2 regions of the Bradyrhizobium sp. HKCCYLS20291 genome follow, and region 2 is predicted to be linked to the other one. Evidence: riboswitches for the same ligand, from Rfam matches in the RefSeq annotation. Region 2 holds a riboswitch; the other holds the start of a gene.

Region 1 (12,065 bases), on a different contig from region 2:
GCGCTGCAGGCGATTGTGATCGCCGCCGTGACCGGCTGGGCGGCGCGCCGCACCCTGTTCGCGACCCTGGCGAGCATCGATTGACGGAGGCCGCTGTCCCCAGGCGCCACAGTGCCGATTCCACTTGGCCCGAAAAGCGCCTAAAATCATTCGCGTCGGGGCAAGGCAGGCCAGGGGTGAGCTGGGTCACGAACACGATGGAGGTCGCGCGCCAGGATCGGCGGCGACCGATCGTGATCGGGATGCCGGCGAAACCCGCCAGCGTTCCCGGACTTGAAGGACGGGAGCGCGCGACGGCGAGGCGCCGCGCGCAGGCAGGCAAGGAATCGCCAGGCGTTGCATGGGGCCGGAGACCGACGATAGCAGGCGCAAGCTGCCGCTCACCCTTGTGGTGGGACGGACGCTCGCGGCCATCGTGGCGCTGCTCGCGGTCGGCTTCTTCGTCGCGGCCGTCGGCTTCGTCGGCTTCCTGTCGCAATTGCGCGGCGCCGAGATCAAGCCCGAGCGCAAGGCTGACGGAATCGTGGTCTTGACCGGAGGTTCGTCGCGCGTGTCGGACGCCGTCGAGCTGCTCGCGGGCGGCTATGGGCGCAGACTGTTGATCTCCGGCGTGCATCCGACCAACGACGCCAACGACATCACCCGCTCGCTGCCGGAGGCGCGCTCGTTCATCAACTGCTGCGTCGACCTGGACTATTCGGCGATCAACACCCGCAGCAATGCGGCACAGGCGCGGCGCTGGGCCGCCGAGCGCGGCTTCAAGTCGCTGATCGTGGTCACCTCGAACTATCACATGCCCCGCGCCATCGTGGAGCTCTCGCACGCGATGCCGAGCATGGATCTCATTCCCTATGCCGTCGTCGGCGAAAAATGGCGCGACGAGCCGTGGTGGACCAGCGGTCCGACGCTGCGGCTTCTGCTGTCCGAATATGCCAAATATGTTGCCGCCGAGGCGCGGCTGCGCCTGGCCGATCTCGGCCTCGACCTTGTGCCCGAAGTCGAGCCGCCGACCGGCTCGGTGTCGCGGCGTCCTGCGACGGCGCAAGCCAATTGAACTGGGTCCCTGATGGTTTCGATCTTCCTGCGCTCGCTGCTGTTCAACATCCTGTTCTATCCGAACTTCGTGTTCTGGGCGCTGGTCGCTCTGCCGACCTTGTTCATGCCGCGCAGGGCCGTGCTGCGCGTCGCGAACTGGTGGGCGCAGAGCAACATCGTGCTGATGCGCCTGGTCTGCAACATCAGGGTCGAGTATCGCGGCGCCGAGAAGATCCCCAAGGGTCCGCTGATCGTCGCCGCCAAGCACCAGTCGATGTGGGAGACGATCTCGCTGCTGCACTTCTTCGACGCGCCGTTCTTCGTCCTGAAGCGCGAGCTGCTGCGCATTCCCGTGTTCGGGCAGTACCTGCTGAAGGCAAACATGGTTGCGATCGACCGCAGCTCCGGCGCGCGTGCGCTGAAGCAGGTGATGCAGCGGGCTGCGGAAGAGGTGAAGCACGGCCGGCAGTTCGTGATCTTCCCGGAAGGAACGCGTCGCGCTCCCGGCGCACCGCCGGACTACAAGGGCGGTGTCGGCTTGATCTATGCCGATTGCGGCGTGCCGTGCCTTCCGGTGGCGCTGAATTCGGGGCTGTTCTGGCCGCGGCGAACCTTTCTTCGCTATCCCGGCACGCTCGTCGTCGAGTTTCTCGACCCGCTGCCGCCCGGGCTGCCGCGCGCTGAATTCATGACGCGGATCGAGCGCACGATCGAGGATGCGACCAATCGCCTCGTATCGGCAGGGCAGGCCGAGCAGGCGAAGCTGTTCAGTCGTCGACCGGCGACGGCCGAGGGGTGAACGAGTCATGTTCCTCCCGGCTGAGGCAGCGCGTGACCGTCGTCATGCAGCATCGTCGCCAGCCGATGCAGCTGCGCATCGCGAAAACCCTGCGCCTCGATCGCCTTGACGGTCGAGATCACGTAGTCGCAGTTGGCGCCGGATTGGCCGTGGCCCTGGCGCACGTGACGCAACTGCTCGTGCAACGACAACCGCCCGGCATATTGCACGTGCCCGCGGTCGACGACGTAGACGAGCGCGCTCACCCGCTCGCGCGCGTCGTTTTCCAGCCAGACCGAACGTCGCACCTCGCGATACACCGAGGTCACCTGCTCGCGCGCGCGCAAGTATGCGATGGTCGCCTCGCGCTTGTCTTCGGCCACCCGGAACGCGATCCCGCGACACGCGCCGCCGCGGTCGAGGCCGAGCACGAGGCCCGGCTTTTCCGGCGTGCCGCGGTGGACGAAGGAGTACACACACAGCGCGCGGTGCTCGCCGATCAGTCGCGCCGGCACCTGCTCGAGAAAGTCGAAACCCGGGCGCCACATCAGCGAGCCGTAGCCGAACACCCAGAGGTCGCCGTGCGGAAGCTCGCGTTCAGAGAGGGTCATTGCGGACATCCGAGAGGAAGCCTAAGGGTGGCGATCGCGAAATCGTAACTTACATACACAATCCGTGATCGCGGAATCGCCAAATTTGCTGCCCAAAGGGTGTCCTGCATGTCTCGTTCGCCGCAAGCGCCCCGCAGGCGCTCCCTCGTAGGGCTGTTGATCGCTCCAGTCCTGCTGCTGATCGCGGCGGTCGGGTGGAGCGCGTTCTGGTTCTTTGCCGCTTCGCAGGTGGATGTCCAGGCCGACGCCTGGCGCGCGCGCGAGGCGAAGTCCGGCCGCGTCTATGATTGCGCCCAGCGCTCGGTCGGCGGCTTCCCGTTCCGGCTCGAGGTCCGCTGCGCCGATCCGACCGTGGCGCTGTTCTCGCAGGCCGCCGGCACGCCGCTGATGAACGCCAAGCTCGACGAGATCCTGGTCGTCGCGCAGGTGTGGGATCCGAAGCGGATCATCGCCGAGTTCAAGGGGCCGGCGACGATCGCCGATGGACGCAGCCCCGCCGCTTTCACCGCCAACTGGCGCGTCGGCCAGGCGAGCGTGCGCGGGCTGCCCGGGCCGCCGCAGCGCGCGGACCTCGTGTTCGAGCAGCCGACCATCGACCGGATCGACGGCGGCGCTCCCGTGCCGGCCGCGCGGGCCGATCACGCCGAATTGCACGGACGTATTGCCGAGGGCACGGCGTCGGACCACCCGTTGCTGGAGACGTCGCTGCAGATCGACGGCGGCAGCATCCAGGGCAGTCATCCGCTGCTCGCAGAGCCGTTCAATACCGATATCCAGGCCCGGGTCACCGGGCTGAAGGACTTCCGCCCCAAACCCTGGCCGGAGCGCTTTCGCGAGATTCAGGCGGCGGGCGGTCATGTCGAAATCGTCCAGGCGCGCATCCAGCAAGGTGAGTTGCTGGCGCTCGCCGCCGGCACGCTCGGCCTGACGGCCAACGGCGGCATCGAGGGCAAGGTGCAGATGACGGTGGCCGGAATCGAAAAGGTCATTCCGGCGCTCGGCCTCGACAAGATGCTCGAGAACGGCGTGCCGCAGGGGACGCTCGATCGCGTGGCGCCGGGTGTGAAGTCGCAGGACGTCAACAATCTGCTCGGCGCGCTCGACCGCGCCATTCCCAGCCTCGGCAAGGTCGTCAAGCAGAACGCCAATGTCGGCGTAGCGATCGGCATCAACGCGCTCGGCAAGGAGACGACGCTGGAAGGACGCAAGGCGCGGACCTTCCCGCTGCGCTTCTCCGATGGCGTCGTCGTGCTCGGTCCGTTCAAGGTCGCCCGCGTCCCTCCGCTGTTCTGACCTCAGGGCTTCTTCAACTGCGGCAGCGGCCGACCGAAATCCGGCGCCGCCGAATCCTGGCCGATGTCGACGATGCCGCGGCGGATCGCGCGCGTGCGCGTGAAGTGATCGAACAACGCCTCGCCATCGCCGCGCCGGATCGCCCGCGTCAGCTTCGAGAGGTCCTCGGTGAAGGTGCCGAGCATGTCGAGCACGGCATCCTTGTTGCTCAGGAAGATGTCGCGCCACATCGTCGGATCGGACGCGGCGATACGGGTGAAATCGCGGAAGCCGCCGGCGGAGAACTTGATCACTTCGGACTCGGTGACCTGCGCCAGCTCGTCGGCGGTGCCGACGATGGTGTAGGCGATCAGATGCGGCAGGTGGCTGGTGATCGCGAGCACGCGGTCGTGATGATCCGGAGTCATGATCTCGACCTTGGCGCCGAGCGCCGCCCAGAACGCGCGCAGCTTCTCGATCGCCTCAGTGTCGACGCCCTCCGGCGGCGTCAGGATGCACCAGCGGTTGATGAACAGCTCTGCGAAGCCGGAGTCCGGACCGGAGTTCTCGGTGCCCGCGACCGGATGCGCCGGCACGAAGTGAACGTTCGCCGGCAGATGTGGGGCCATGTCGCGGACGATCGCGCCCTTGACCGAACCGACATCGGAGACGACCGCGCCGGGCTTCAGATGCGGTGCGATCTCGGCTGCGACCGGGCCGCAGGCGCCGACGGGGATGCAGAGGATGACGAGGTCGGCATCACGAACGGCTTCAGCATTGCTCGCGACGACCTGATCAACGATGCCGAGCTCGGCGACGCGCGCCCGCGTCTTCTCCGAACGCGCGGTCGTGACGATCTCGCCGGCCACGCCCTGCAGCCGCGCCGCGCGGGCGATCGAGCCGCCGATCAGGCCGAAGCCGATCAGCGCGATGCGTTCGAATTTTCCTGCAACGGTCACTTCGGCCCCATGAATTCACGTAGCGCCTCGACGACCAGGCGGTTGGCTTCCTCGGTGCCGATCGTCATGCGCAAGGCATTCGGCAGCTTGTAGTTGGCGAGCGCGCGCAGCACGAGGCCACGCCGGGTCAGGAACGCGTCGGCGTCGACGGCCGTCCGGCCTGCCGAGGTCGGGAAATGGATCAGGATGAAATTGGTCACGCTCGGCGTCACCTTCAGCCCGAGCTTGCCGATCTCTTCGGTCAGCCAGTTGCGCCACGTCTCGGTATGCGCCTTCGACATCTGCTGATGCGCCGTGTCCTCGATCGCGGCGACCGCAGCCAGCATGGCCGGCGTCGACACATTGAACGGCCCGCGAATGCGGTTGAGGGCATCGACGATGTGGGCCGGGCCGAACATCCAGCCGACGCGCAGCGCGGCAAGGCCGTGGATCTTCGAGAACGTATGCGTGACGACGGTGTTCTCGGTGGTCGCCACCAGCTCGATGCCGAACTCGTAGTCGTTGCGCGAGACGTAGTCCGCATAGGCGGCGTCGAGCACCAGGAGAACATGAGCGGGCAGGCCGGCGCGCAGCCGTTTGACCTCGTCGAACGGGATGTAGGTCCCGGTCGGATTGTTCGGGTTGGCCAGCCACACCAGCTTGGTGCGCGGTGTCACCGCGGCGAGGATGGCATCGACGTCGGTGCGATACTCCGTCTCGGCGGCGACGACGTTCCTGGCGCCGCAGCCCATGGTCGCGATCGGGTAGACCAGGAAGCCGTGCGCGGTCGAGATCGCCTCGTCGCCCGGGCCGAGATAAGCGTGCGCCAGCAGGTTGAGGATTTCGTCGGAGCCGGCGCCGCAGACGATGCGCGCCGGGTCGAGGCCATAGCTGCGGCCGATCGCCTCGCGCAGCACCCGCGAGGTGCCCTCGGGATAATCCTCCAGATGACCGGCCGCGCTCTTGTACGCCTCGATCGCCTTCGGTGACGGGCCGAACGGCGTCTCATTGGCCGACAGCTTGAACACCTTGCGGCCCGGCTCGGGCGTCGGGCTCTTGCCCGGGGCATAGGGCGCAATGTCTGATATGCCGGGGTTCGGCACGGGGCGGGACATCATGAACTCCGGAAGATGATCACTGGCGCGGAGCGTCTCAGCTTGGAACCGTATAGCGTTTCGCATGGCCGCCGACGAGGGCCGCCGAGCGCACCGAGGCACCCGCGGCGATCAGGGCCGCCTTGATGCTGTCGATGTTCGACGGCGCCTCGATCGACACCAGCAGGGCTGCGCCGTCGAAGGCGGTATCGGGCACCGCGACGACATCGGCGAGCGGCGACAGCGCACGCGACACCTGCGCATTCCAGCCGGAGACGCGGATGCTCCAGGTCTCGACCTCCAGCACCAGCGCGTCGTCGGCCACGCGCGACACGGCAAAGACCGGCAGTGCCGCGGGGTGATCGGCGCGCTCGATGAACGGCATCCGCGCGATGATCTTCGGCGCGCCTGCTGGCTCGAGCGTGATCCACCACGGCGCATGTCCCGAGGTCGTGGACACCAGCGCGAGGTCGCCCTTCGAACGCGCCGTCGCTTCCACCGCGGCCTGGGCGCTGAAATGCGCGACATAGGGCACGAGGAATCCGAAATGGAACCGGGCGGAATCGCGCATCGCGGATTCGCCGACCGAGACGTCGGCATGCACCGAGAACGGCGCCTGCACATAAGTGAAGGTCGAGACGATCACGCGCCAGATGCCCTCGACGGTGTCGAGCGGCAGGATGCCGCGATGGCGCTGCACCAGGCGGCGCATCATGTCGGCCTCGCGAGCCGGGCGGAAGGCGGAGCCGACCTCCTGGGTCTTCTTGACCTTGATCAGCCGGTCGATGATGTCAGCCCGGTTCATCAGCAGGTGATGGACCTGCTCGTCGATCGCGTCGATCTCCTTGCGCAGGTCGGCGAGCGAGGGCGGGGCGGGCGGCAGGTTCGACATGGGCGTGGTCACTCTTCGCGGGCCGCGGGCGAGCGCGCAGCCGACTGGAACGAATGCCGTTCTGTCCGATGCGCCGGGCCCGCGCAACAGCAAGTTTACCTTGTGCTGCCTAGGCTTGGCTGGTCTGCAGCCGTGGGGCGCCGGATCGGTCAACCCCAGCTTGCCTTGACGCGGAGCGCCCGCGGGACTAGTTTCTGCCTGTTCCGTGGTCATTTGAGCCGGCCGGCTTGCAGCCACGTTAAAAAACTCGCTAAACAGGCCGGGGACGTTATCGATCCCGGCCGAACCCCAGTTCAGGCCGGGTTTTTCATGGCCTGATATGTCACGTGGTTCGGGAGCCCTGGCCGAATGGCCGCGGTGAGAGACATGACAGGCCTGACGCCGAAATCCACATCCGCGCTGCGCACCGTTGCGCCGGAAGAACGCTCGCACGAGGTCGACCATCCGAGCTCGCTGGTGGCGCAGTTCGGCGCCGATAAGCCGCTCAAGCTCGATTGCGGCGTCGACCTCACGCCGTTCCAGATCGCCTACCAGACCTATGGCGAGCTCAACGCGGACAAATCGAACGCCGTACTGATCTGCCACGCGTTGACCGGCGACCAGCACGTCGCCAACCGCCATCCGGTGACGGGCAAGCCGGGCTGGTGGGAGACGCTGGTCGGCCCGGGACGGCCGCTCGATCCGGCGCGCTATTTCATCATCTGCTCGAACGTGATCGGCGGCTGCATGGGCTCGACCGGCCCGGCCTCGCTGAACCCCGCGACCGGTAAGGTCTGGGGGCTCGATTTTCCGATCATCACCATCCCTGACATGGTCCGCGCGCAGGCGATGCTGATCGATCATCTCGGCATCGACACCTTGTTCGCCGTGGTCGGCGGCTCGATGGGCGGCATGCAGGCGCTGCAATGGACAGTGGCCTATCCCGACCGCGTGTTCGCCAACCTCGCGATCGCCTGCGCGACGCGGCACTCGGCGCAGAACATCGCCTTCCACGAGCTCGGCCGCCAGGCTGTCATGGCCGATCCCGAGTGGGATCATGGCCGCTACGCCGACAAGGGCACGCATCCGCATCGCGGGCTGGCTGTGGCGCGCATGGCCGCGCACATCACTTATCTGTCCGACGCGGCGCTGCATCGCAAGTTCGGCCGCCGCATGCAGGACCGCGAGTTGCCGACGTTCTCGTTCGACGCCGATTTCCAGGTCGAGAGCTATCTGCGCTACCAGGGCTCGTCCTTCGTCGAGCGCTTCGACGCCAACGCGTATCTCTATCTGACGCGCGCGATGGACTATTTCGATATCGCGGGCGACCATGACGGCACGCTGTCCGCTGCGTTCCGGGGGATCAAGACCCGCTTCTGCGTGGTGTCGTTCACCAGCGACTGGCTGTTTCCGACCTCGGAATCGCGCGCGCTGGTGCATGCGCTCAACGCCTCCAGTGCGCGGGTGTCGTTCGCGGAGATCGAGACCGATCGGGGCCACGATGCGTTCCTGCTCGACGTGCCCGAGTTCTTCGAGATCGCCAGCGCCTTTCTCGATTCCGCCGGCAAGGCGCGCGGCCTCAGCGCCGCCAAGGGGAGCTGAGCCATGAGCCTGCAGGGTGTGCTGCCGCTGAACGGCTTCACTGGCGGCGAGGTGCTGGCGTATCGGCCGGATCATCTGCTCGTCGCCGGCATGGTCGAGCGCGGCTCCAAGGTGCTCGACATCGGCTGCGGCGATGGTGATTTGTTGCAGCTCCTGGAGAGCCGCGGCATCGACGGCCGCGGCATCGAGCTGTCGCGCGAGGGCGTCAACCATTGCGTCGCCAAGGGGCTCGCGGTGGTGCAGGGCGACGCCGACACCGATCTCGTCGACTATCCCGATGACGCCTTCGACTACGTGATCCTGTCGCAGACGCTGCAGGCGACGCGCCGGCCGAAGGACGTGCTGGAAAATCTGCTGCGCATCGGCCGCCGCGCCATCGTCACCTTCCCGAATTTCGGCTTCTGGCGGCTGCGCCTGCAGCTCCTGGTCGGCGGCCACATGCCGCGCACTGACAATCTGCCGTTCACCTGGTACGACACGCCCAACATTCATTTCTGCACCATCAAGGATTTCGTGCAGCTGTGCGACGAGATCGGCGTGAAGATGGAGCGAGCGGTGGCGCTTGATAGTTACGGCCGCCCGCTGCGCGTCGCGATGCCCTGGTGGTTCTGGAACATGTTCGGCGAGCAGGGCGTGTTTTTGTTGAGCCGCGCAGAGAGGCGGTAGGGGCTCCCGCGTCATCCAGCGTTGGCGTGTGGGCCACCGAAGCCGCGCCATTCTCCGCTGTCGTCCCGGCGAACGCCGGGACCCATAACCACCGGCGGTCATGGGACGATGACTCCCAGTTGTGTCTCACCGATAGATCACGCGGTATGGGTCCCGGCGTTCGCCGGGACGACAGCTGAGTGCTGGGTGACCAAATGTCCGCCCCTGACTCTCGCGCGAGAACGCAACTCATATTGGCGAGCCGTTGGCTTATTGCGTTACACATCTCAAACAGCCGAAGGCATAACGATCCGTTCCCGCGGCAGCTGCGCGCCCGGGCTATGCTTATTTCACCGCCTCCTGATAGCGCAGAGGCGCAGGGAAGGCCGGATGCTGGCCGCACCCATGGCCCGCCTGCAGAAAAAAATGCAGGCGGCAGGTACCACAGGTACGAGCCGGAACACCCGGCCTTCCCTGCGCGATGGTTGTACGGCTGCTTCGCGTTCTCCCTGGTGCGCCGGGCTTTCTGGCCACCATCCCCACGACAAGCGAAAGCTTCGCCGTGAGTTGACATCAGCGTCGGGATGTCAGGACCGCGCGACTTGACCGTGCGTGCCGGAATTGTTCGTCCGCGCGAGCTCACTCACGCGCAATCCGACACGCCCACCGCATCCCACCTCAGCGTTCGTGACGACCGCGATACGCCCCTCTTGCTGTGAGGCGGGACGGGCGGAAATCTGCGCCTGATTTGCCCGACGGTGCAAGGGACAACATTGCGACAAACCAACACGACGGGCAGTTGGCGCATGGCGAGCATGCGGAAACTGCCCGTCGGGCGACGTCATCATTCCGCAGAGTGGAGATGCGGGGCCGGATTTTGTGAGCGACGACGGCCGGCTGAATCGCCTGCGTCATGCCATCTGCCGTTGCCTCCCTCCGAAGGTCCACCCTACCATGCGCCCATGACCCGCTGGCGACCTCAGCAAAGCATTCGCGTCACTGCGCTCGGGCTGCTCTGGCGGGCCGGATGCCTGCTGGCTGCCGAGGCGCTCAAGGAGAGCGGGGTGCGCGAGGCGCTGGTGCTGGTCAATGCCATGCACATCACCGCCTCCGTCGTCATCAATGCCGACGAGAGCGGGCTGCATCATCACGACTACGAGCAGTGGCTCGAGAAGCTGGCGCCGCACGAGCCGGTCTCGTTCTATCGCCACAACCGCACCGGCGAGGACAATGCCGACGCCCACATGAAGCGCCAGGTGATGGGCCGCGAGGTCGTGGTCGCGATCACGCAAGGCAAGCTCGACTTCGGCCCGTGGGAGCAGATCTTCTACGGCGAGTTCGACGGCGGCCGGCGCAAGCGGGCGCTGATCAAGATCATCGGGGAGTAGCGATGTACAGATTTCTGCTCGGCTGGCCGAGGTCGACGATCCGCCGCATCTATGGGAAGGATACTGTGGAATTGTTGGTGCCTTGCCCGATGGACGAATTGAGCGCGCGGCTTGCTGTTGCCATGGACCATGGCATGTTCGGAGCCATGTTCGGAACGCGGCCCATCGTCGGACGAATTCGCGGAAACCACGTCAGGGCGTGCAAGAGGAACAGGTATCGCAACTCGTTCCAGACGTCTCTTTCCGCGGAGTTGATCCCGCAATCAGATGGGACGTTGGTACGGTGCAGCTTCTCGATGCACCCCCTGGCCATCGCATTCACGATTGTCTGGTTCTCCATGCTGCTGCTCGTCATCGGCTTCATATTTGTCCACTCGTTGATTCTACTCCTTTCCTCAGGATTGAGCGCCGCCTTGAGCAGTTTGGTCGGCGTGGCACCTCCGACCATGCTCGTGCTGTTCGGTGCGGCGCTCATCTCCAGTTGCCGCTGGCTGGCACGGCATGAGAAACGCTTTCTGCTCGACCGCATCGATGCCGCGGGGGCAACGCCGGCCGGCCTGGACCACGCGGTCCACGCCGCCGCGCCCTGGCGAGCGCGATGACACCCATGGCGTTTTTCCGATCGGAGCCTGATCGGTGTCGTTCCTGGCGATTCGCGCGGACCTTGTCGACCTCGAAGCGAATGCCTCCGTAGCGACAGCTCCCTTTGATCATCGGGCGGCTCCAGTCAGATGTCATGATGCCGACCCATCGAAGAGTAATCGCGCCACGCATGATGTGCAATGTGATGGCGCGAACAGGTGAGCACATGCCGAACGCCCAACAAAATCACACGACGGGCATTTGCGCATGAGCTGCGCAAACTGTCCGTCGTGCAAGTTGGGGAGGCTACGGCCCGTGACGTCCTGTCACGAGAGTTAGAGCAATCCGACCTTGTGCATCATGTCGCGGATCTGCGCCGGGCTGGGGTCTCCGACGGGCGCGCTGGACCGCTCGGCCGCCGTGGTCGCCGGTCCCCTCGCCACCGGACTGGCGCCGTTCAGCTTGCCATTGGGGGCCTGCGGCGCCAGCGTTGGCGTCTCGCCGCGCGTCAGTCCGAGCAGGCGGCGCAGAACGTCGAGCGACGGATCGGCCGCGGGCGCCGCCGCCACGCTGCTCTCCAGCCCGAGCGCGCGCATCGCGTTCGGCAATCCGGCGCCCGAACGGTTCGGGTCGCCGAACTGCAGCGGGGTCGATGAGTCCTTCAGGATCTTGAACAGCCGCTCGACACGGTTCGCGTCGCGGGTTGCGAACGGACCCTTGAAGTCGGGATGATGCGCCAGCACCAACGCGGCAAGGCCGGTGACGTGCGGCGTCGCCATCGAGGTGCCGTCCCAGGCGCCGAAGCCATCGGCCGGCAACGAGGACACGATGCCGACGCCGGGCGCGCAGACGTCGATCTCCGGGCCGAAGCAGGAGAACTTCGCCGGGAAATAGCCGTCACTGCTGCGGAAGCCGTCCAAGGCCTGCTGCGCGTGGAAGCTGTCGTCGGGGAATTCGCCCCACTTGCCCATCGCGGCGACCGACAGGCAATGTGGCGTCGAGCCGGGAAACTGCACGGGTCCCGAGGAGTTGCCGGCGGCGACGATGCAGGCCATGCCGCGCTGCTTGGCACGCAGGATCCTATCCTCGATGATCTGCGAGGGGTCGCCACCTCCCAGGCTCATGTTGGCGACGTCGATGTCATGCGCCATGCAGTAGTCGAGCGCCGAGACGAGATCGCTGAACCGGCCGCCGGGGAAGATCCGGCAGACGTGGATTTCCGCGGCAGGAGCGAAGCCGCGAATGCCAC
Region 2 (12,065 bases):
CTAGGATCCGTCTCGTTCATGACTACCAACTGTCGTCACCGCGTATCCAGGACAAGGGAGAGGCTGTCCGCGATTGCTGCCGTCGTGCTCGCCGTCGCGATCGGCGCGCCGATGGCGCATGCGCAGAGCGCAGCGCCGGCGGCTGAAGCGCAGGACGCCGATCACGCCTCGATCAGCGAGCTCCTCCGGCCGAGCATCGGTCATATCGTGGTTGCCCAGGCCGGCAGCCAGTCGCCCGGTCAGATCGCCGCCGTGCGCCCTGCGGCCAGCAATCCGCCGGCCACGCCGATCCAGCCGGCCACGCCGGAGGCGAGCGCACCCGCCGCAACTGCGCAGCCGGTCGCGGCGGTGCAGCCGCCGTCGCGGAGCATCACCGAGCGGGCCATCGACAAGGTCAAGCAGGTCGCCAAATCGGCTTCCGACATCTTCAACCGCGTGCCTTGCCTGCCGCCGAAGGGCGTGGCAAAGAAGAACTTCATCTCGCTGCCGCACGTCGCCAACAAGCTGGCCTCGGGCCTGCCGATCGTGATCGTCGCGTTCGGCTCGTCATCGACGCAGGGCTACGGCGCAACCACGCCGGACTACAACTACCCCAACCGGCTCGCGGCGCAGCTGCGCCGGCAATATCCGATGGCCGACATCAGCGTCATCAATGCCGGCGTCGGCGGCGAGGATGCGCCGGAAATGATGAAGCGGCTGGAGACGTCGGTGATCGACCGTCATCCGGATCTCGTGATCTGGCAGGTCGGCACCAACGCCGTGCTGCGCGATCTCGACCCGGCCGAAACCGCCAAGCTGGTCGACGACGGCGTCGCCAAGATCCAGGCGGCGGCCTCGGACGTCGTGCTGGTCGACCTGCAATATTCGCCGCGCGTCAATGAGCGGTCGGAGAACGCCAGCCGCATGAACAAGCTGCTCGGCCGCATCGCCGAGCTGCATCACGCCGGCATCTTCCCGCGCTTCGAGGTGATGCGCGACTGGCACGAGCGCCAGGCGATCCCGATCAACGAGTTCGTCATCGCCGACGGTCTGCACATGAGCGATTGGGGCTATGCCTGCTTCGCCCAGCTGCTTGGCGACGACATCATCCGCTCGGTCGGCCAGGTGAAGCTCGGCGTCAACGCGCCGGCCGACGTGTTGACGTATCGGCCGATGTGACGAGGGCGCGAATAGGGAATAGCGAGTAGCGAATAGGGGATGAGGGCTTACTATTCGCTACTCCCTATTCGCCATTCGCTTAAACCGCCATTCGCTACGCGGCCCCGAGGGCCGCGTCGAGATCCGCGATCAGATCATCGGCATGCTCGAGGCCGGCGGAGAAGCGGATGAAGCCCTCGCTGATGCCGAGCTCGGCGCGCGCGTCCGGCGACAGCCGCTGATGTGTCGTCGTCGCGGGATGCGTGACCAGCGTCTTGGCGTCGCCGAGATTGTTGGAGATGCGCGCGAGCGACAAGCCGTTGAGGGTGCGGAACGCGGCGGCCTTGCCGCCCTTGACCTCGAACCCGACCAGGGTCGAGCCGGCGCGCATCTGCTTCCTCACCGTCGCCGCCTGCGGATGGTCCTCGCGGCCCGGATAGATCAGCCGCGAGATCTTCGGATGCGCGGCGAGGAAGTCGGCGACCTTGCCCGCGGTCTCGGTCTGCGCGCGCACGCGCACCGCCAAGGTCTCGAGGCCCTTGAGCAGGACCCAGGCGTTGAACGGCGAGATCGACGGGCCGGTCTGGCGCATGAAGTTGTGGATGTGCTCGGCGATGAACGCCTCCGACGACAGGATGACGCCGCCGAGGCAGCGGCCCTGGCCGTCGATGTGCTTGGTCGCGGAGTACACGACGACGTCGGCGCCGAGCGCCAGCGGGCTCTGCCAGATCGGCGTGGCAAACACGTTGTCGACGATCAGCCGCGCCCCGGCGGCATGAGCGATCTCGGCGATGGCGGGAATGTCGAGCACGTCGAGCGTCGGATTGGTCGGGCTCTCCAGGAAGAACGACTTGGTGTTCGGCCTCACCGCCTTCTGCCACTGATCGAGATCGAGCCCGTCGATCAGAGTGGATTCGATGCCGTAGCGCGGCAGCAGGTCCTCGACGACGTAGCGGCACGAGCCGAACAGCGCCTTCGCCGCGACGACGTGATCGCCGGCACGCAGCGGCGCGAGGATCGCGGTGGTGACGGCGGCCATGCCGGTCGCCGCGGAGCGGCAGGCCTCGGCGCCTTCGAGTTCGATCATGCGGCGCTCGAACATCGCCGTGGTCGGGTTGGAGAAGCGCGAATAGATGAAGCCGGGATCCTCGCCCTTGAAGCGCGCTTCGCACTCCTCGGCGGTGGCGTAGACGAACCCTTGGGTGAGGTAGAGCGCCTCGGCCGTCTCGCCGAATTCGGAGCGCAGGCCGCCGGAATGCACCAGGCGGGTTTCGGGGCGATACTGGGCGAACGACGCCGGGGTCTTCCCGGGGGACTTCGACGCAGGAGAATTGGACATGTGACCTCCATCGTGGCCACCGCGCTCGGCGCGATGGGCACAAAAAAACCGGCCTGGGAAAACTCCTCACGGCCGGGATCACATTCGTCCCCGGCCTGTTTAGCGACTTATTTAACGTGGCTGCAAGCCGGCCGGCTCAAATCACCACGGGATAAGTCGTGCTCATAGTCGCAACCGGCCTTTCCGTCAAGGTGGCCATCGGATAACCGGTCGAAAGACGCTATATTGGCTCACAAGCCGCCGTTCCGGCGCCTGCAAAGGACCAGGTCTTGCCGTTCTCGCTTAGCCCCGACGCCCACGGCATCCTGCCCGATCGCATGATCGTGGCGATGGCCGAGGCTGGCCTGATCATTCCCGAATATGATTTCGTCGAGAGCCAGATCCAGCCGGCGAGCCTGGATTTGCGGCTCGGCGACATCGCCTACCGGGTGCGGGCGAGCTTCCTGCCCGGGCCGGGATCGACCGTCGCCGAGCGGATCGACGAATTGAAGCTGCACGAATTCGCGCTCGCCGACGGCGCGGTGCTGGAGACCAACTGCGTCTACATCGTGCCGCTGCTGGAGAGCCTGGCGCTGCCGAAGGATATCGTCGCGGCGGCCAATCCGAAGAGCTCGACTGGGCGGCTCGACGTGTTCACCCGCGTCATCGCCGACGGCACCCGCCGCTTCGACATGATCGGCGCCGGCTATCACGGGCCGCTTTACGCCGAGATCAGCCCGAAGACGTTCCCGGTGCTGTTGCGCGAGGGCTCGCGGCTGTCGCAGGTCCGCTTCCGCTACCGCGACGCCGTGTTGTCCGAGGGTGAACTGGTCGCGCTGCATCAGGCCGAGCGGCTGGTCGATCGCGACGATGCGGATCTCGCCGGCGGCGTCGCGTTGTCCGTCGATCTGTCCGGCGCAAACGCCAATGGCTATGTTGGCTACCGCGCCAAGCGCCACACCGGCGTGGTCGACGTCGACCGCCGCGCCGGCTATCCAATCGAGGAGTTCTGGGAGCCGATCAAGGCGCGGCCCGACGGCAGCCTCATTCTCGATCCCGGCGAGTTCTACATCCTGGCCTCCAAGGAAGCCGTGCAGGTGCCGCCGGACTACGCCGCCGAAATGGTGCCGTTCGATCCCTTGGTCGGCGAATTCCGCGTCCACTATGCCGGCTTCTTCGATCCCGGCTTCGGCTATGCCGGCGCCGGCGGGCACGGCTCGCGCGCGGTGCTCGAAGTGCGCTCGCGCGAGGTGCCGTTCATCCTCGAACACGGCCAGATTGTCGGCCGCCTCGTCTATGAGAAGATGCTGGCGCGGCCGAACGCGATGTATGGCAGCCGCATCGGCTCCAACTACCAGGCGCAAGGCCTGAAGCTCTCCAAGCATTTCCGCCTCTAGGAACGGCTGCGCGCCGCGCGCGCACCCGCAATGCGTCCACCGCACGGGGCGCTCTCCGGCGGTGTGCTAGGACAGTTCCAACGACAAGGGGCGCCGCGCTGCGCGCGCGGTCGAGCGGGGAGCGAACATGTCCGAGATCGGCTTGGCCGATAGTCCGATCGACGAAGCACGATCCCTGCCGCCCGTCAGACCGCCGGTGCGCAATGCACTGGTCGACGGCCCGATCCTGCGCACGCTGCTGTCGCTCGCCTGGCCCAATATCATCGCGAATTCGGCCGGCGTCTGCGTCGTCATCGCCGAGACCTCCTATATCGGCCGGCTCGGCATCGAGGCGCTGGCGGCGATGGCGCTGGTGTTCCCGCTGGTGATCCTGACCATGACGATGTCCGGCGGCGCCATGGGCGGCGGCGTCGCATCGGCGATCGCGCGGGCGCTCGGCGCCGGCGACACCGAGCGCGCCTCGACGCTGGCGTCGCATGCGCTTTTGATCGCGCTGTCGTTCGGCGCGACCTTCATGGTCGGCATGCTCCTGTTCGGTCCCGCTCTGCTGGAATTGCTCGGTGGCCGCGGCGCGGTGCTGGAGCACGCGGTGGCCTATCTGCAGATCTTCTTCGGCGGCGTCATGCTGCCCTGGCTGATGAATTCCATGGCTGGTATCCTGCGCGGCACCGGCAGCATGAAGCTGCCCTCGCTCATGATCCTGTGCTCGGCGATGCTGCAGATCGTGCTCGGCGGCACGCTCAGTCTCGTGCTGGGGCTCGGCATGCGCGGCGTCGCCGCCGGCGCGCTGCTCGCCTTCAGCGTCAGCATCTCGGTGATGGGCTGGTACCTGTTCTCCGGCCGCGCCCGGGTCAGGCCGAAGGTCCGCGGTCTCACGATCAGTCGCGCCATGTTCGCCGACATCCTCAAGGTCGGCGCGGTCGCCTGCTTCTCGCCGCTGCAGTCGGTGCTGTCGATCACCATCTTCACGCACATGCTGGCCGGGTTCGGCACCGCCGTGCTCGCCGGCTACGGCATCGGCGCGCGCCTGGAATTCATGATGACGACGGTGGCGTTCTCCATCGGCATGGCCTCGGTACCGATGGTCGGCATGGCGATCGGCGCCGAGAAAATCGCGCGCGCCCGCCGGGTCGCCTGGACGGCCGGAATGGTCTCGTTCGTCTCGGTCGGGGCGTTGTCGACACTGATCGCGATCGTCCCGCAAGTGTGGGTCGACATCTTCACCCAGGACGAGAGCGCACGCAGCGCGGGCCGTCACTACCTGCAGATCGCCGCGCCGATGTACGCGTTCATCGGCCTCGCGATCTCGATGTACTTCTCCTCACAGGGGGCGGCCCGCGTCATCGGGCCGGTGCTGGCGCAGACGGTGCGGCTCGTCTTCATTGCCGGAGGCGGCTTCTATCTGCTGCAGCATGCGGCGACGGAAGGCGACTTCTTCATGCTCGCGGCGGCCTCGATGGTGCTGCTCGGCGTGCTGACGCTGGCCAGCGTCATGCTCACCCCATGGGGATCGAAGGCGGCCGTGACCGGGCTGCGCCCGGCCGTGTTGGCGGCCGGCCGCAGCTCTGGTTCGCAACCGCCGCAGCGCATCGGCTGAGCCGCTACGCGCGGGCCTGCTCAACGTGTCCTGCTCAACGTGTCCTGCATCGCCCGCGCGCCGAGCTCCATCTGCTGCTCGATATGGGGCGCGATCTCGTGCGGCAGCACGTCGGTCGTCCAGATCACCCGGCAACGCTCTTCGCCGTCCGGGACAATCTGGAACGAGGCGCTGTGCTGGGTGATGCGCTCATTCTTGATGGCATAGACGAGGCGCCGGCGTTCATTGTTGCAGTCGACCAGTTGCTCGCGCACCACGCTGCCGTTGGCGAAGCTGACGATGCGGACGTCGCCATCGAGCTTGGTGTCGATGACGAAGCCCGGCGCCACCCTGGTATGAACAGCGCCGAAATCGCGCACTGCGTCCCACACGGCAGCCGCCGGGGCTGCGATCGGAATGTCCTTCTGAATCGATGCCATGGCGCTGACCTCACGGACACACGGCTTCGATGTTGTTGCCGTCGGGATCGATGAGGAACGCGGCATAATAGGTCGGGCTGTAGTCCGCGCGCGGACCGGCGCCGCCATTGTCGCTGCCGCCGGCTTTCAGCCCCTCGCTGTGGAATCTGGCGATGGCGGCATGATCGGCGGCGCGAAACGCAATGTGCGCGGCGCCCTTATGCACGCCCTTGTCGAGATACAGCCACAGCGCCGGCTCGCCCTTCGGGCCGATGCCCGCCGAGGTCTCGTCCTTCGAACAGAGGATGTGGCCGAGCGGCGCGAGCGCGGCCGTGTAGAAGCGGACGCTGGCGTCGAGATTGCCGACCCTGAGGCCGATATGATCGTACATCGATGATCTCCAAGCTTCGCATGCGGCTGCCGCACGCGCTTGAGATCATCCAATCAATGGCGGCTCAGACGGTCTTGGAGAATCTTGCGGTCGCCGCGCGACGCCTTGCGAAACTTTGCCGGCGATACGCCGGCAGCGCGCGTGAAGGTGCGGGTGAAATTGGACAGATCGGCAAAGCCCGAATCATAGGCGATCTCGGTGACCGGCGTGTCCTCGTCGCTCAGGCGTCGCGCGGCGCGGCGCAGGCGTGCGCGGATCAGATATTGATGCGGGCTCACGCCGAGCGTGGCGGTGAACAGCCGCAGGAAATGGAACGGGCTGACGCCGGCTTCGCGCGCCGTATCCGCAAGATCGATGGCGCGCTCCGCATTGTCGTCAATCCACAACGCGCTCTCGATCGCGCGCCGGCGATCCCGCGGGCTCGGCTTCGCCGGCCGTTCGACCTCGCCTGACACGGCGGCGACGAAGCGGCTGGCCACGAGATGCCCGACCTCGTCGAGGCCGAGGCTACGCTCCCGCGCGGCCACCGACTGCGCGAGCTCGCCGAGCACGATCAGCTGCGGCAGCGGCGGCACGGCGCCGGCCTGCCAGGCCTGCGCGTCGCCGCCGATCTCGTCGATGACCTCGGCATCGAAGAAGAACGACAGACATTCATCGCCGCAGACATGGTCATGCGTGCACATGAACTCGTCGCCGGGATATCCGACCAGCAGCGAGCCGGTGACCAGCTCGAACAGGCGGCCGCGGTGATGACAGCCGAAGCTGCCCTTGCGCACATAGGACAACGAATAGCCGGCAAACTGCTCGGTGTAGGGACGCTCGCCCGGAACCGCCGCACAGCGGAATTCGGACACGGTCACGTCTCGGCTCTCGAACAGCAGGGTGGCGGTCATCCTGCAAATCTAGAGCATCGCGCGCAAAAGGGGAGAGCCCCCTGCGCGAGAATTCCGCATCGCCTTGGTTTACGACGCGCGCCGCCGATCGACCGTGAGCAGGGCGTCGAACAAGGTCAGGCCGGCCTGCGGCCGCGTGCCTTCCAGTGACAGCAGCCGGCGTTTGGAGATCAGGCCGCTGTTGGTGGACGGCTTGTCCAGGCCGCTGCCGATGTCGCGGACGCGGTGACATGGCACGATCAGGACGAAACTGTTCTTCGTCAGGGCCTGCGCGATGGAGTGGAGCGCCTTCGGCACGTGCAGCTCGTCTGCGAGTTCGTCGGCGCTGCGCGTTGCGCCGCGCGGGATCGCGCGGATGCAATCGTAGACGCGACGATTGAACGGCGACACGCCGTCGAGATCGAGCACGACATCGGTGAAGTCGACATCCTGCCCGCGCAGCATGGCGCTGATGCCCTTGATCGCGAGTTCAGTGTTTGAACAGGGGCGTTGTTCCCGGGCTTCCGGAAACTGCCGGAACAATCGCCCGCGCGTCTCGATTTCCCGCGCCTCCGGCAGCTGCACGCCGGTGATGCCGGCATCGCTCCACGCGACGCCGCAACGGCCGAGGGCCGTATCGAACATCGTATACCCACGCCCCATGACGCCACCTCAACCCCACGCCGCAACCATATCACCGTCACGGTCGCCCGCATCAATTTTGTTAACAATTTGTTAACAGCACGGCGCGACCGGGGCGGGGTTTGCCCTGATTTGGGTCGGGGTTGTCAAGTGTGCTGGTGTGATCACAGCCGATTGGTATCGCAATGTTGGCATGCGGCGCAGCACGGATCGAAGCCGCGATCCTCGCTTCGCCTACCGCCCGCTTACCAGTGGCGGACCGTCGCTGGCGAAATCCGGATCATGCGCAAGCCACAGTTCGAGCAGGCCCAGGAACGTGACGGCGATGCCGATGGTGATGCTGACATGCATCGCCGGCGTATGGACGAAGTCGAGCAGCCAGGGCGCCACGATCAGCCACACGCCCAGCGCAACCTTCAGCCATTCCTCCCAATCGGCGAACGCCATCAGGCCCGCGAGCGACAACGCGACGACGGCTGCGCCGACGATCTCCGCATCGATCCGGCCAGCGGTGCGCACAAAGCCGAACAGCCAGGGCGAGCCGAACAGGAACAGCCCTCCCGCCAGCGTGTAGAGATCGAGCGCCGTCGGACGTGACATGAACGCCGCCGCGCGCGACGTCGCGTTTGCGATTCCGTGGCTCTGCATGACGTCTGCTCCTGGGCCAGGCCGCCTGCGGTGAAGGGCGGCGCCTTCGTTGGGCAGAAGCTGCAAGTCCACCATCCGTTCCGCGCCACGCCGGCGCCGCCGATCACGATCGGGCGACCGGCGGCTGGTCCGCTTCGCACCGGCGTGGGTGCGAAGGTCCGTGTCAACAAGCCGCTTGGCGAAACGCAGCGTCTCGGCTAATCATGGGCCAGCGCGGGCGTAGTTCAATGGTAGAACGGCAGCTTCCCAAGCTGCATACGAGGGTTCGATTCCCTTCGCCCGCTCCAGTTTTCGGCTTGCCGGCTGCATTGCAGTGATTTCGGTCAGCCTGGCGCGACAGAGCCAAGCGCCGCTCCACATCGATCTCCTCGAACTGTTTCGCGCAGACGCGCGCGCGGCCAGGCGCAGCAGCGATGTCGCTTCACGACATGTGCTGGCTGAGCCACGCGCTCTCGCTCCGTCCGCTCGCCGCCGTTCAGGCGGCTTCGGGGACCTTGTCGAGGAAGCCGATGATGCGATGGATGCGGCCGTCCTTCAGCTCAGCGACGTCGCTGCCCTCGATCGGACTGCTCTCGCCGCTCGGGCCGAGCGACCAGCGGAAGCGGACGTAGTCGCCATGGCCGCTGGCCGCCCCGATCAATCGGAAGCTGTAGTCCGGAAAACGCTGCTGCACGCCGGCGACGAGGGCGTCGATGCCGTCATGGCCATCGCTCCGCATCAGCGGATCGACATAGCTCGCATCGGCCGTCCAATGCCGCGTGAGCAGCGCGCGCCGCTGCGCGGGAGCGCGTTCGTTCCACAGCGAGATGTAGCTGTCGGCAATCGTGGCGAGGTCGGTCATCGGTGCTCTCCATGTTGTGAACGATGAGGAGCCGATGATCGCGCCGATCGCGCGTCGAATCGATTACGTCGGACGTCATCTCATTTGGCATGACCAAACTGTAAGTTGCCGATGTCCTGCGCGACGCTTACCAGCGCAGGGTCGGAGCGGGGATGCATTGCATGTTGTCCGATACCTGGAAGCTGATCGCGGTCGCCATCTGTCTCGTGCTGTTCACCGCGGACACGGTGCTCAAGCCGCACGACAAGCCCAATCGCATGGTGTTCTTCGAGCTGCATCGGGGCGACAACCCGGCGATGATCGGAATGATGCGCGACGATCTGATCAAGCTGCCCGGCCGGGGCGCGTCCCGCATCCGCGATGCGCTGGAGCGCGGCGAGACGTTAACGGTCTGGCAATATGCGTTAAGAAAGACTGAAGACGGCAGCTATCAGGAAGTGCCGGAGCGCCAGATCCAGCTCGGTGCCGCCGATGCGCCGATCGTGACGTTCGGCGCCAGCATTCGCCTGCCGGATTAGCTCGCGTGGGGCCGTCGACGCCGATCGGAGGCCCTGGCGACCTCGTCGCGGCCCTCGGATCGGGAGGCCATCATCAACTCGGAGTTGCGACGCCGCCGCCGCGATGAAGGTGGCCGCGCCGGCTTGGACAGCCCAACGGCAGATCGGCATCGGCGCCGGCCGGTGCGTAAGCTGCAGTGCAATGTGATCGCCTCGTCAGCGCCGCCGCGACCGGATTCGCGAGAGGCAGCAGTGTCACCCGCCTGTTGCCAGCCCCGCAATTTCACGGGAAGCCTCTCGTGCACCCGTGACCCCGAAGTCGCGTCACAAAACGAATCAGGCCGGGCTGTTGCCGCGCACGTGGCGCGTTCGCCATGCGAGGAACCAGGGTGAGGCGATATTTTCGCGTCAGCAACCGTGTGGTGCAGCGAGCTTGCAACACTTGACCTGAATTTGGTTCGCACCGCTGCGCCGTCCTGGACAAAAACACGATCTCGCAACACGCTGCATTTGCGATTTGGATTTGGCTTTCGCGTTCCGGTTCTGGGGAGGGCTCGTGATTTCAAGGTCCGCCGCAGTCCATGCATCACAAGAAGCGCATCACTCGACGTGTATCAAAGTCGGTCAGATCGGTTTCGCCGGGTTGAACTGGGGCTCGACATGAAATTCTGGACGGGGTTGCTCGCGGTTGTTCTGTTGCTGTCGGGGGTCGGTGCGAGCCAGGCCGTGGTCCGGATCGCCGATGACCGCGGCGGCCGGATCGGCACCTATGTCGACAAGTATCAGGGCCTGCGATCGTCCGGCGAATATGTGATCATCGACGGGCTGTGCGCCTCGGCTTGCACCATCGTCCTCGGCGCCCTTCCCCACGACAAGATCTGTGTCACCTCGCATGCCAATCTCGGCTTTCATGCCGCCTGGGACTTCGGCGCCAACGGCCGGGCCGTGACCAATCCCGAGGCGACCCAGATGCTGTACTCGATGTACCCGTCGCCGATCCGCCGCTGGATCACCCAGCGCGGCGGACTGACGCCGCGGATGATCTTCCTGAAGGGCAGGGAACTGCAGGCGCTGTACAAGCCCTGCTACATGGATGCGCAGGCGTCGTCGCCGGCCTCCCCGCAGGTCGCGCCGAATGCGCCGGCGATGTCGCCGGCCGCTGCCAAGGCCTCAGCGTCGCACTGACCGGCTGGCTCCGCCGCCTGTGATCGGCCGGGAGCCGGTCACGCTTGCCTCATCGGCTCGCTGGGCCTATCTCAAAGCCTAAGAGGCGGGTCGCGGCTCGTGCCAGATCTGGTCAGCCATGTCTGGCCAGCGATCCGCCAGATGAGCACGTCATCATGCAGCCTCTTTCTGCGCCGCAAGAGATACCGTCCAGCCGGTCAGGCTCTCGTCTGGCGTCCGCGCCGGCGATAGCGGCTGCAGTGGCGGCGGTTGCGCTGCTGGGCGGCGCCGTGGCGCTGTGGGCCCATTACGGGACCGCAGTGTTCTTCGAGATGATCGCTGCAGGCGTTCAGGCTTGCTTCTGAGACAAGAGTGAGGAATTCGGCATGCCGGCCAATGCCACCCGCCCGTTGGTGATCATCGGAGCCTTCGCCGCCAGCCTGGTGGTCGGGCTGTCGCTGATGTTCGTCCTCATGGGCGGCGGCCGCAACATCGCCGCGCCGGCCGCGATCGGCGGTCCGTTCCAGCTGACCGACCAGAGCGGCGAAGCGGTCACCGAGAAGAGCCTGCAGGGCCGGCCGACCCTGATCTTCTTCGGCTTCACCCATTGCCCGGACGTTTGTCCGACCTCGCTGTTCGAGATCTCCGAGGTGCTGCGGGCGATGGGCAAGGATGCCGATGCGGTCAACGCCTATTTCGTCTCGGTCGATCCCGAGCGCGACAATCCGGCGACGATGAAGGACTACCTGTCCAGCTTCGATCCCCACCTCAAGGGCCTGACCGGCGATCCCGAGGTGCTGGCCAAGGTGCTGACCGAATACCGGGTCTACGCCAAGAAGGTCCCGCTCAAGGACGGCGATTACACCATGGACCACACCGCGCTGGTCTACCTGATGGATCGCAACGGCCGGTTCGTTGCGCCGTTCAATCTCAAACGGACGCCTGAGGAAGCCGCGGCGGATCTGAAGAAATACCTTTGAGGGCATTAACGTTCAGCTCGCAGGCGGCCAGCCCGAGCCGAATCCAGCCTCGAAATTGCGCCGGGATGGTCTATAAGGCGCGCTGACCATCGGGACCGCTGATGCCGACCGTCTTGTCACCGACCTTCAGACCCATGAATCCGGCTCGCGTGGCGATGGCGGCGGCGCTGCTGTGTCTGGGTC

The links. Region 2 has a riboswitch for S-adenosylmethionine ahead of ACQR07_RS09000 (O-succinylhomoserine sulfhydrylase). Riboswitches for the same ligand answer to the same signal wherever they lie in the genome.
Region 1: it holds a riboswitch for S-adenosylmethionine, as region 2 does, so the genes downstream of both, metX (homoserine O-acetyltransferase MetX) here and ACQR07_RS09000 (O-succinylhomoserine sulfhydrylase) in region 2, are expected to answer to the same signal.

What each region holds. Positions count from the first base shown of each region.
Region 1 covers NZ_JBNPTO010000033.1:2,023-14,087, reverse strand. The annotation lists gene ACQR07_RS36535 (cell division protein FtsX) at 1-84, shown strand, start outside; gene ACQR07_RS36530 (YdcF family protein) at 341-1,054, shown strand; gene ACQR07_RS36525 (lysophospholipid acyltransferase family protein) at 1,067-1,834, shown strand; gene ACQR07_RS36520 (gamma-glutamylcyclotransferase) at 1,840-2,433, opposite strand; gene ACQR07_RS36515 (DUF2125 domain-containing protein) at 2,533-3,717, shown strand; gene ACQR07_RS36510 (prephenate/arogenate dehydrogenase family protein) at 3,720-4,655, opposite strand; gene hisC (histidinol-phosphate transaminase) at 4,652-5,749, opposite strand; gene ACQR07_RS36500 (chorismate mutase) at 5,787-6,620, opposite strand; SAM riboswitch at 6,816-6,895, shown strand; gene metX (homoserine O-acetyltransferase MetX) at 6,987-8,201, shown strand; gene metW (methionine biosynthesis protein MetW) at 8,205-8,867, shown strand; gene ACQR07_RS36485 (secondary thiamine-phosphate synthase enzyme YjbQ) at 9,809-10,234, shown strand; gene ACQR07_RS36480 (hypothetical protein) at 10,237-10,836, shown strand; gene ACQR07_RS36475 (S8 family serine peptidase) at 11,152-12,065, opposite strand, start outside.
Region 2 covers NZ_JBNPTO010000003.1:243,689-255,753, forward strand. The annotation lists gene ACQR07_RS08990 (SGNH/GDSL hydrolase family protein) at 1-4, shown strand, start outside; gene ACQR07_RS08995 (GDSL-type esterase/lipase family protein) at 19-1,158, shown strand; gene ACQR07_RS09000 (O-succinylhomoserine sulfhydrylase) at 1,253-2,476, opposite strand; SAM riboswitch at 2,555-2,634, opposite strand; gene ACQR07_RS09005 (2'-deoxycytidine 5'-triphosphate deaminase) at 2,746-3,852, shown strand; gene ACQR07_RS09010 (MATE family efflux transporter) at 3,980-5,449, shown strand; gene ACQR07_RS09015 (SRPBCC family protein) at 5,470-5,868, opposite strand; gene ACQR07_RS09020 (VOC family protein) at 5,879-6,238, opposite strand; gene ACQR07_RS09025 (helix-turn-helix transcriptional regulator) at 6,292-7,131, opposite strand; gene ACQR07_RS09030 (methylated-DNA--[protein]-cysteine S-methyltransferase) at 7,201-7,773, opposite strand; gene ACQR07_RS09035 (SPW repeat protein) at 7,987-8,400, opposite strand; gene ACQR07_RS09040 (hypothetical protein) at 8,389-8,601, shown strand; tRNA gene ACQR07_RS09045 (tRNA-Gly) at 8,614-8,687, shown strand; gene ACQR07_RS09050 (nuclear transport factor 2 family protein) at 8,876-9,241, opposite strand; gene ACQR07_RS09055 (hypothetical protein) at 9,403-9,759, shown strand; gene ACQR07_RS09060 (hypothetical protein) at 10,399-10,923, shown strand; gene ACQR07_RS09065 (SCO family protein) at 11,289-11,882, shown strand; gene ACQR07_RS09070 (transporter substrate-binding domain-containing protein) at 12,038-12,065, shown strand, end outside.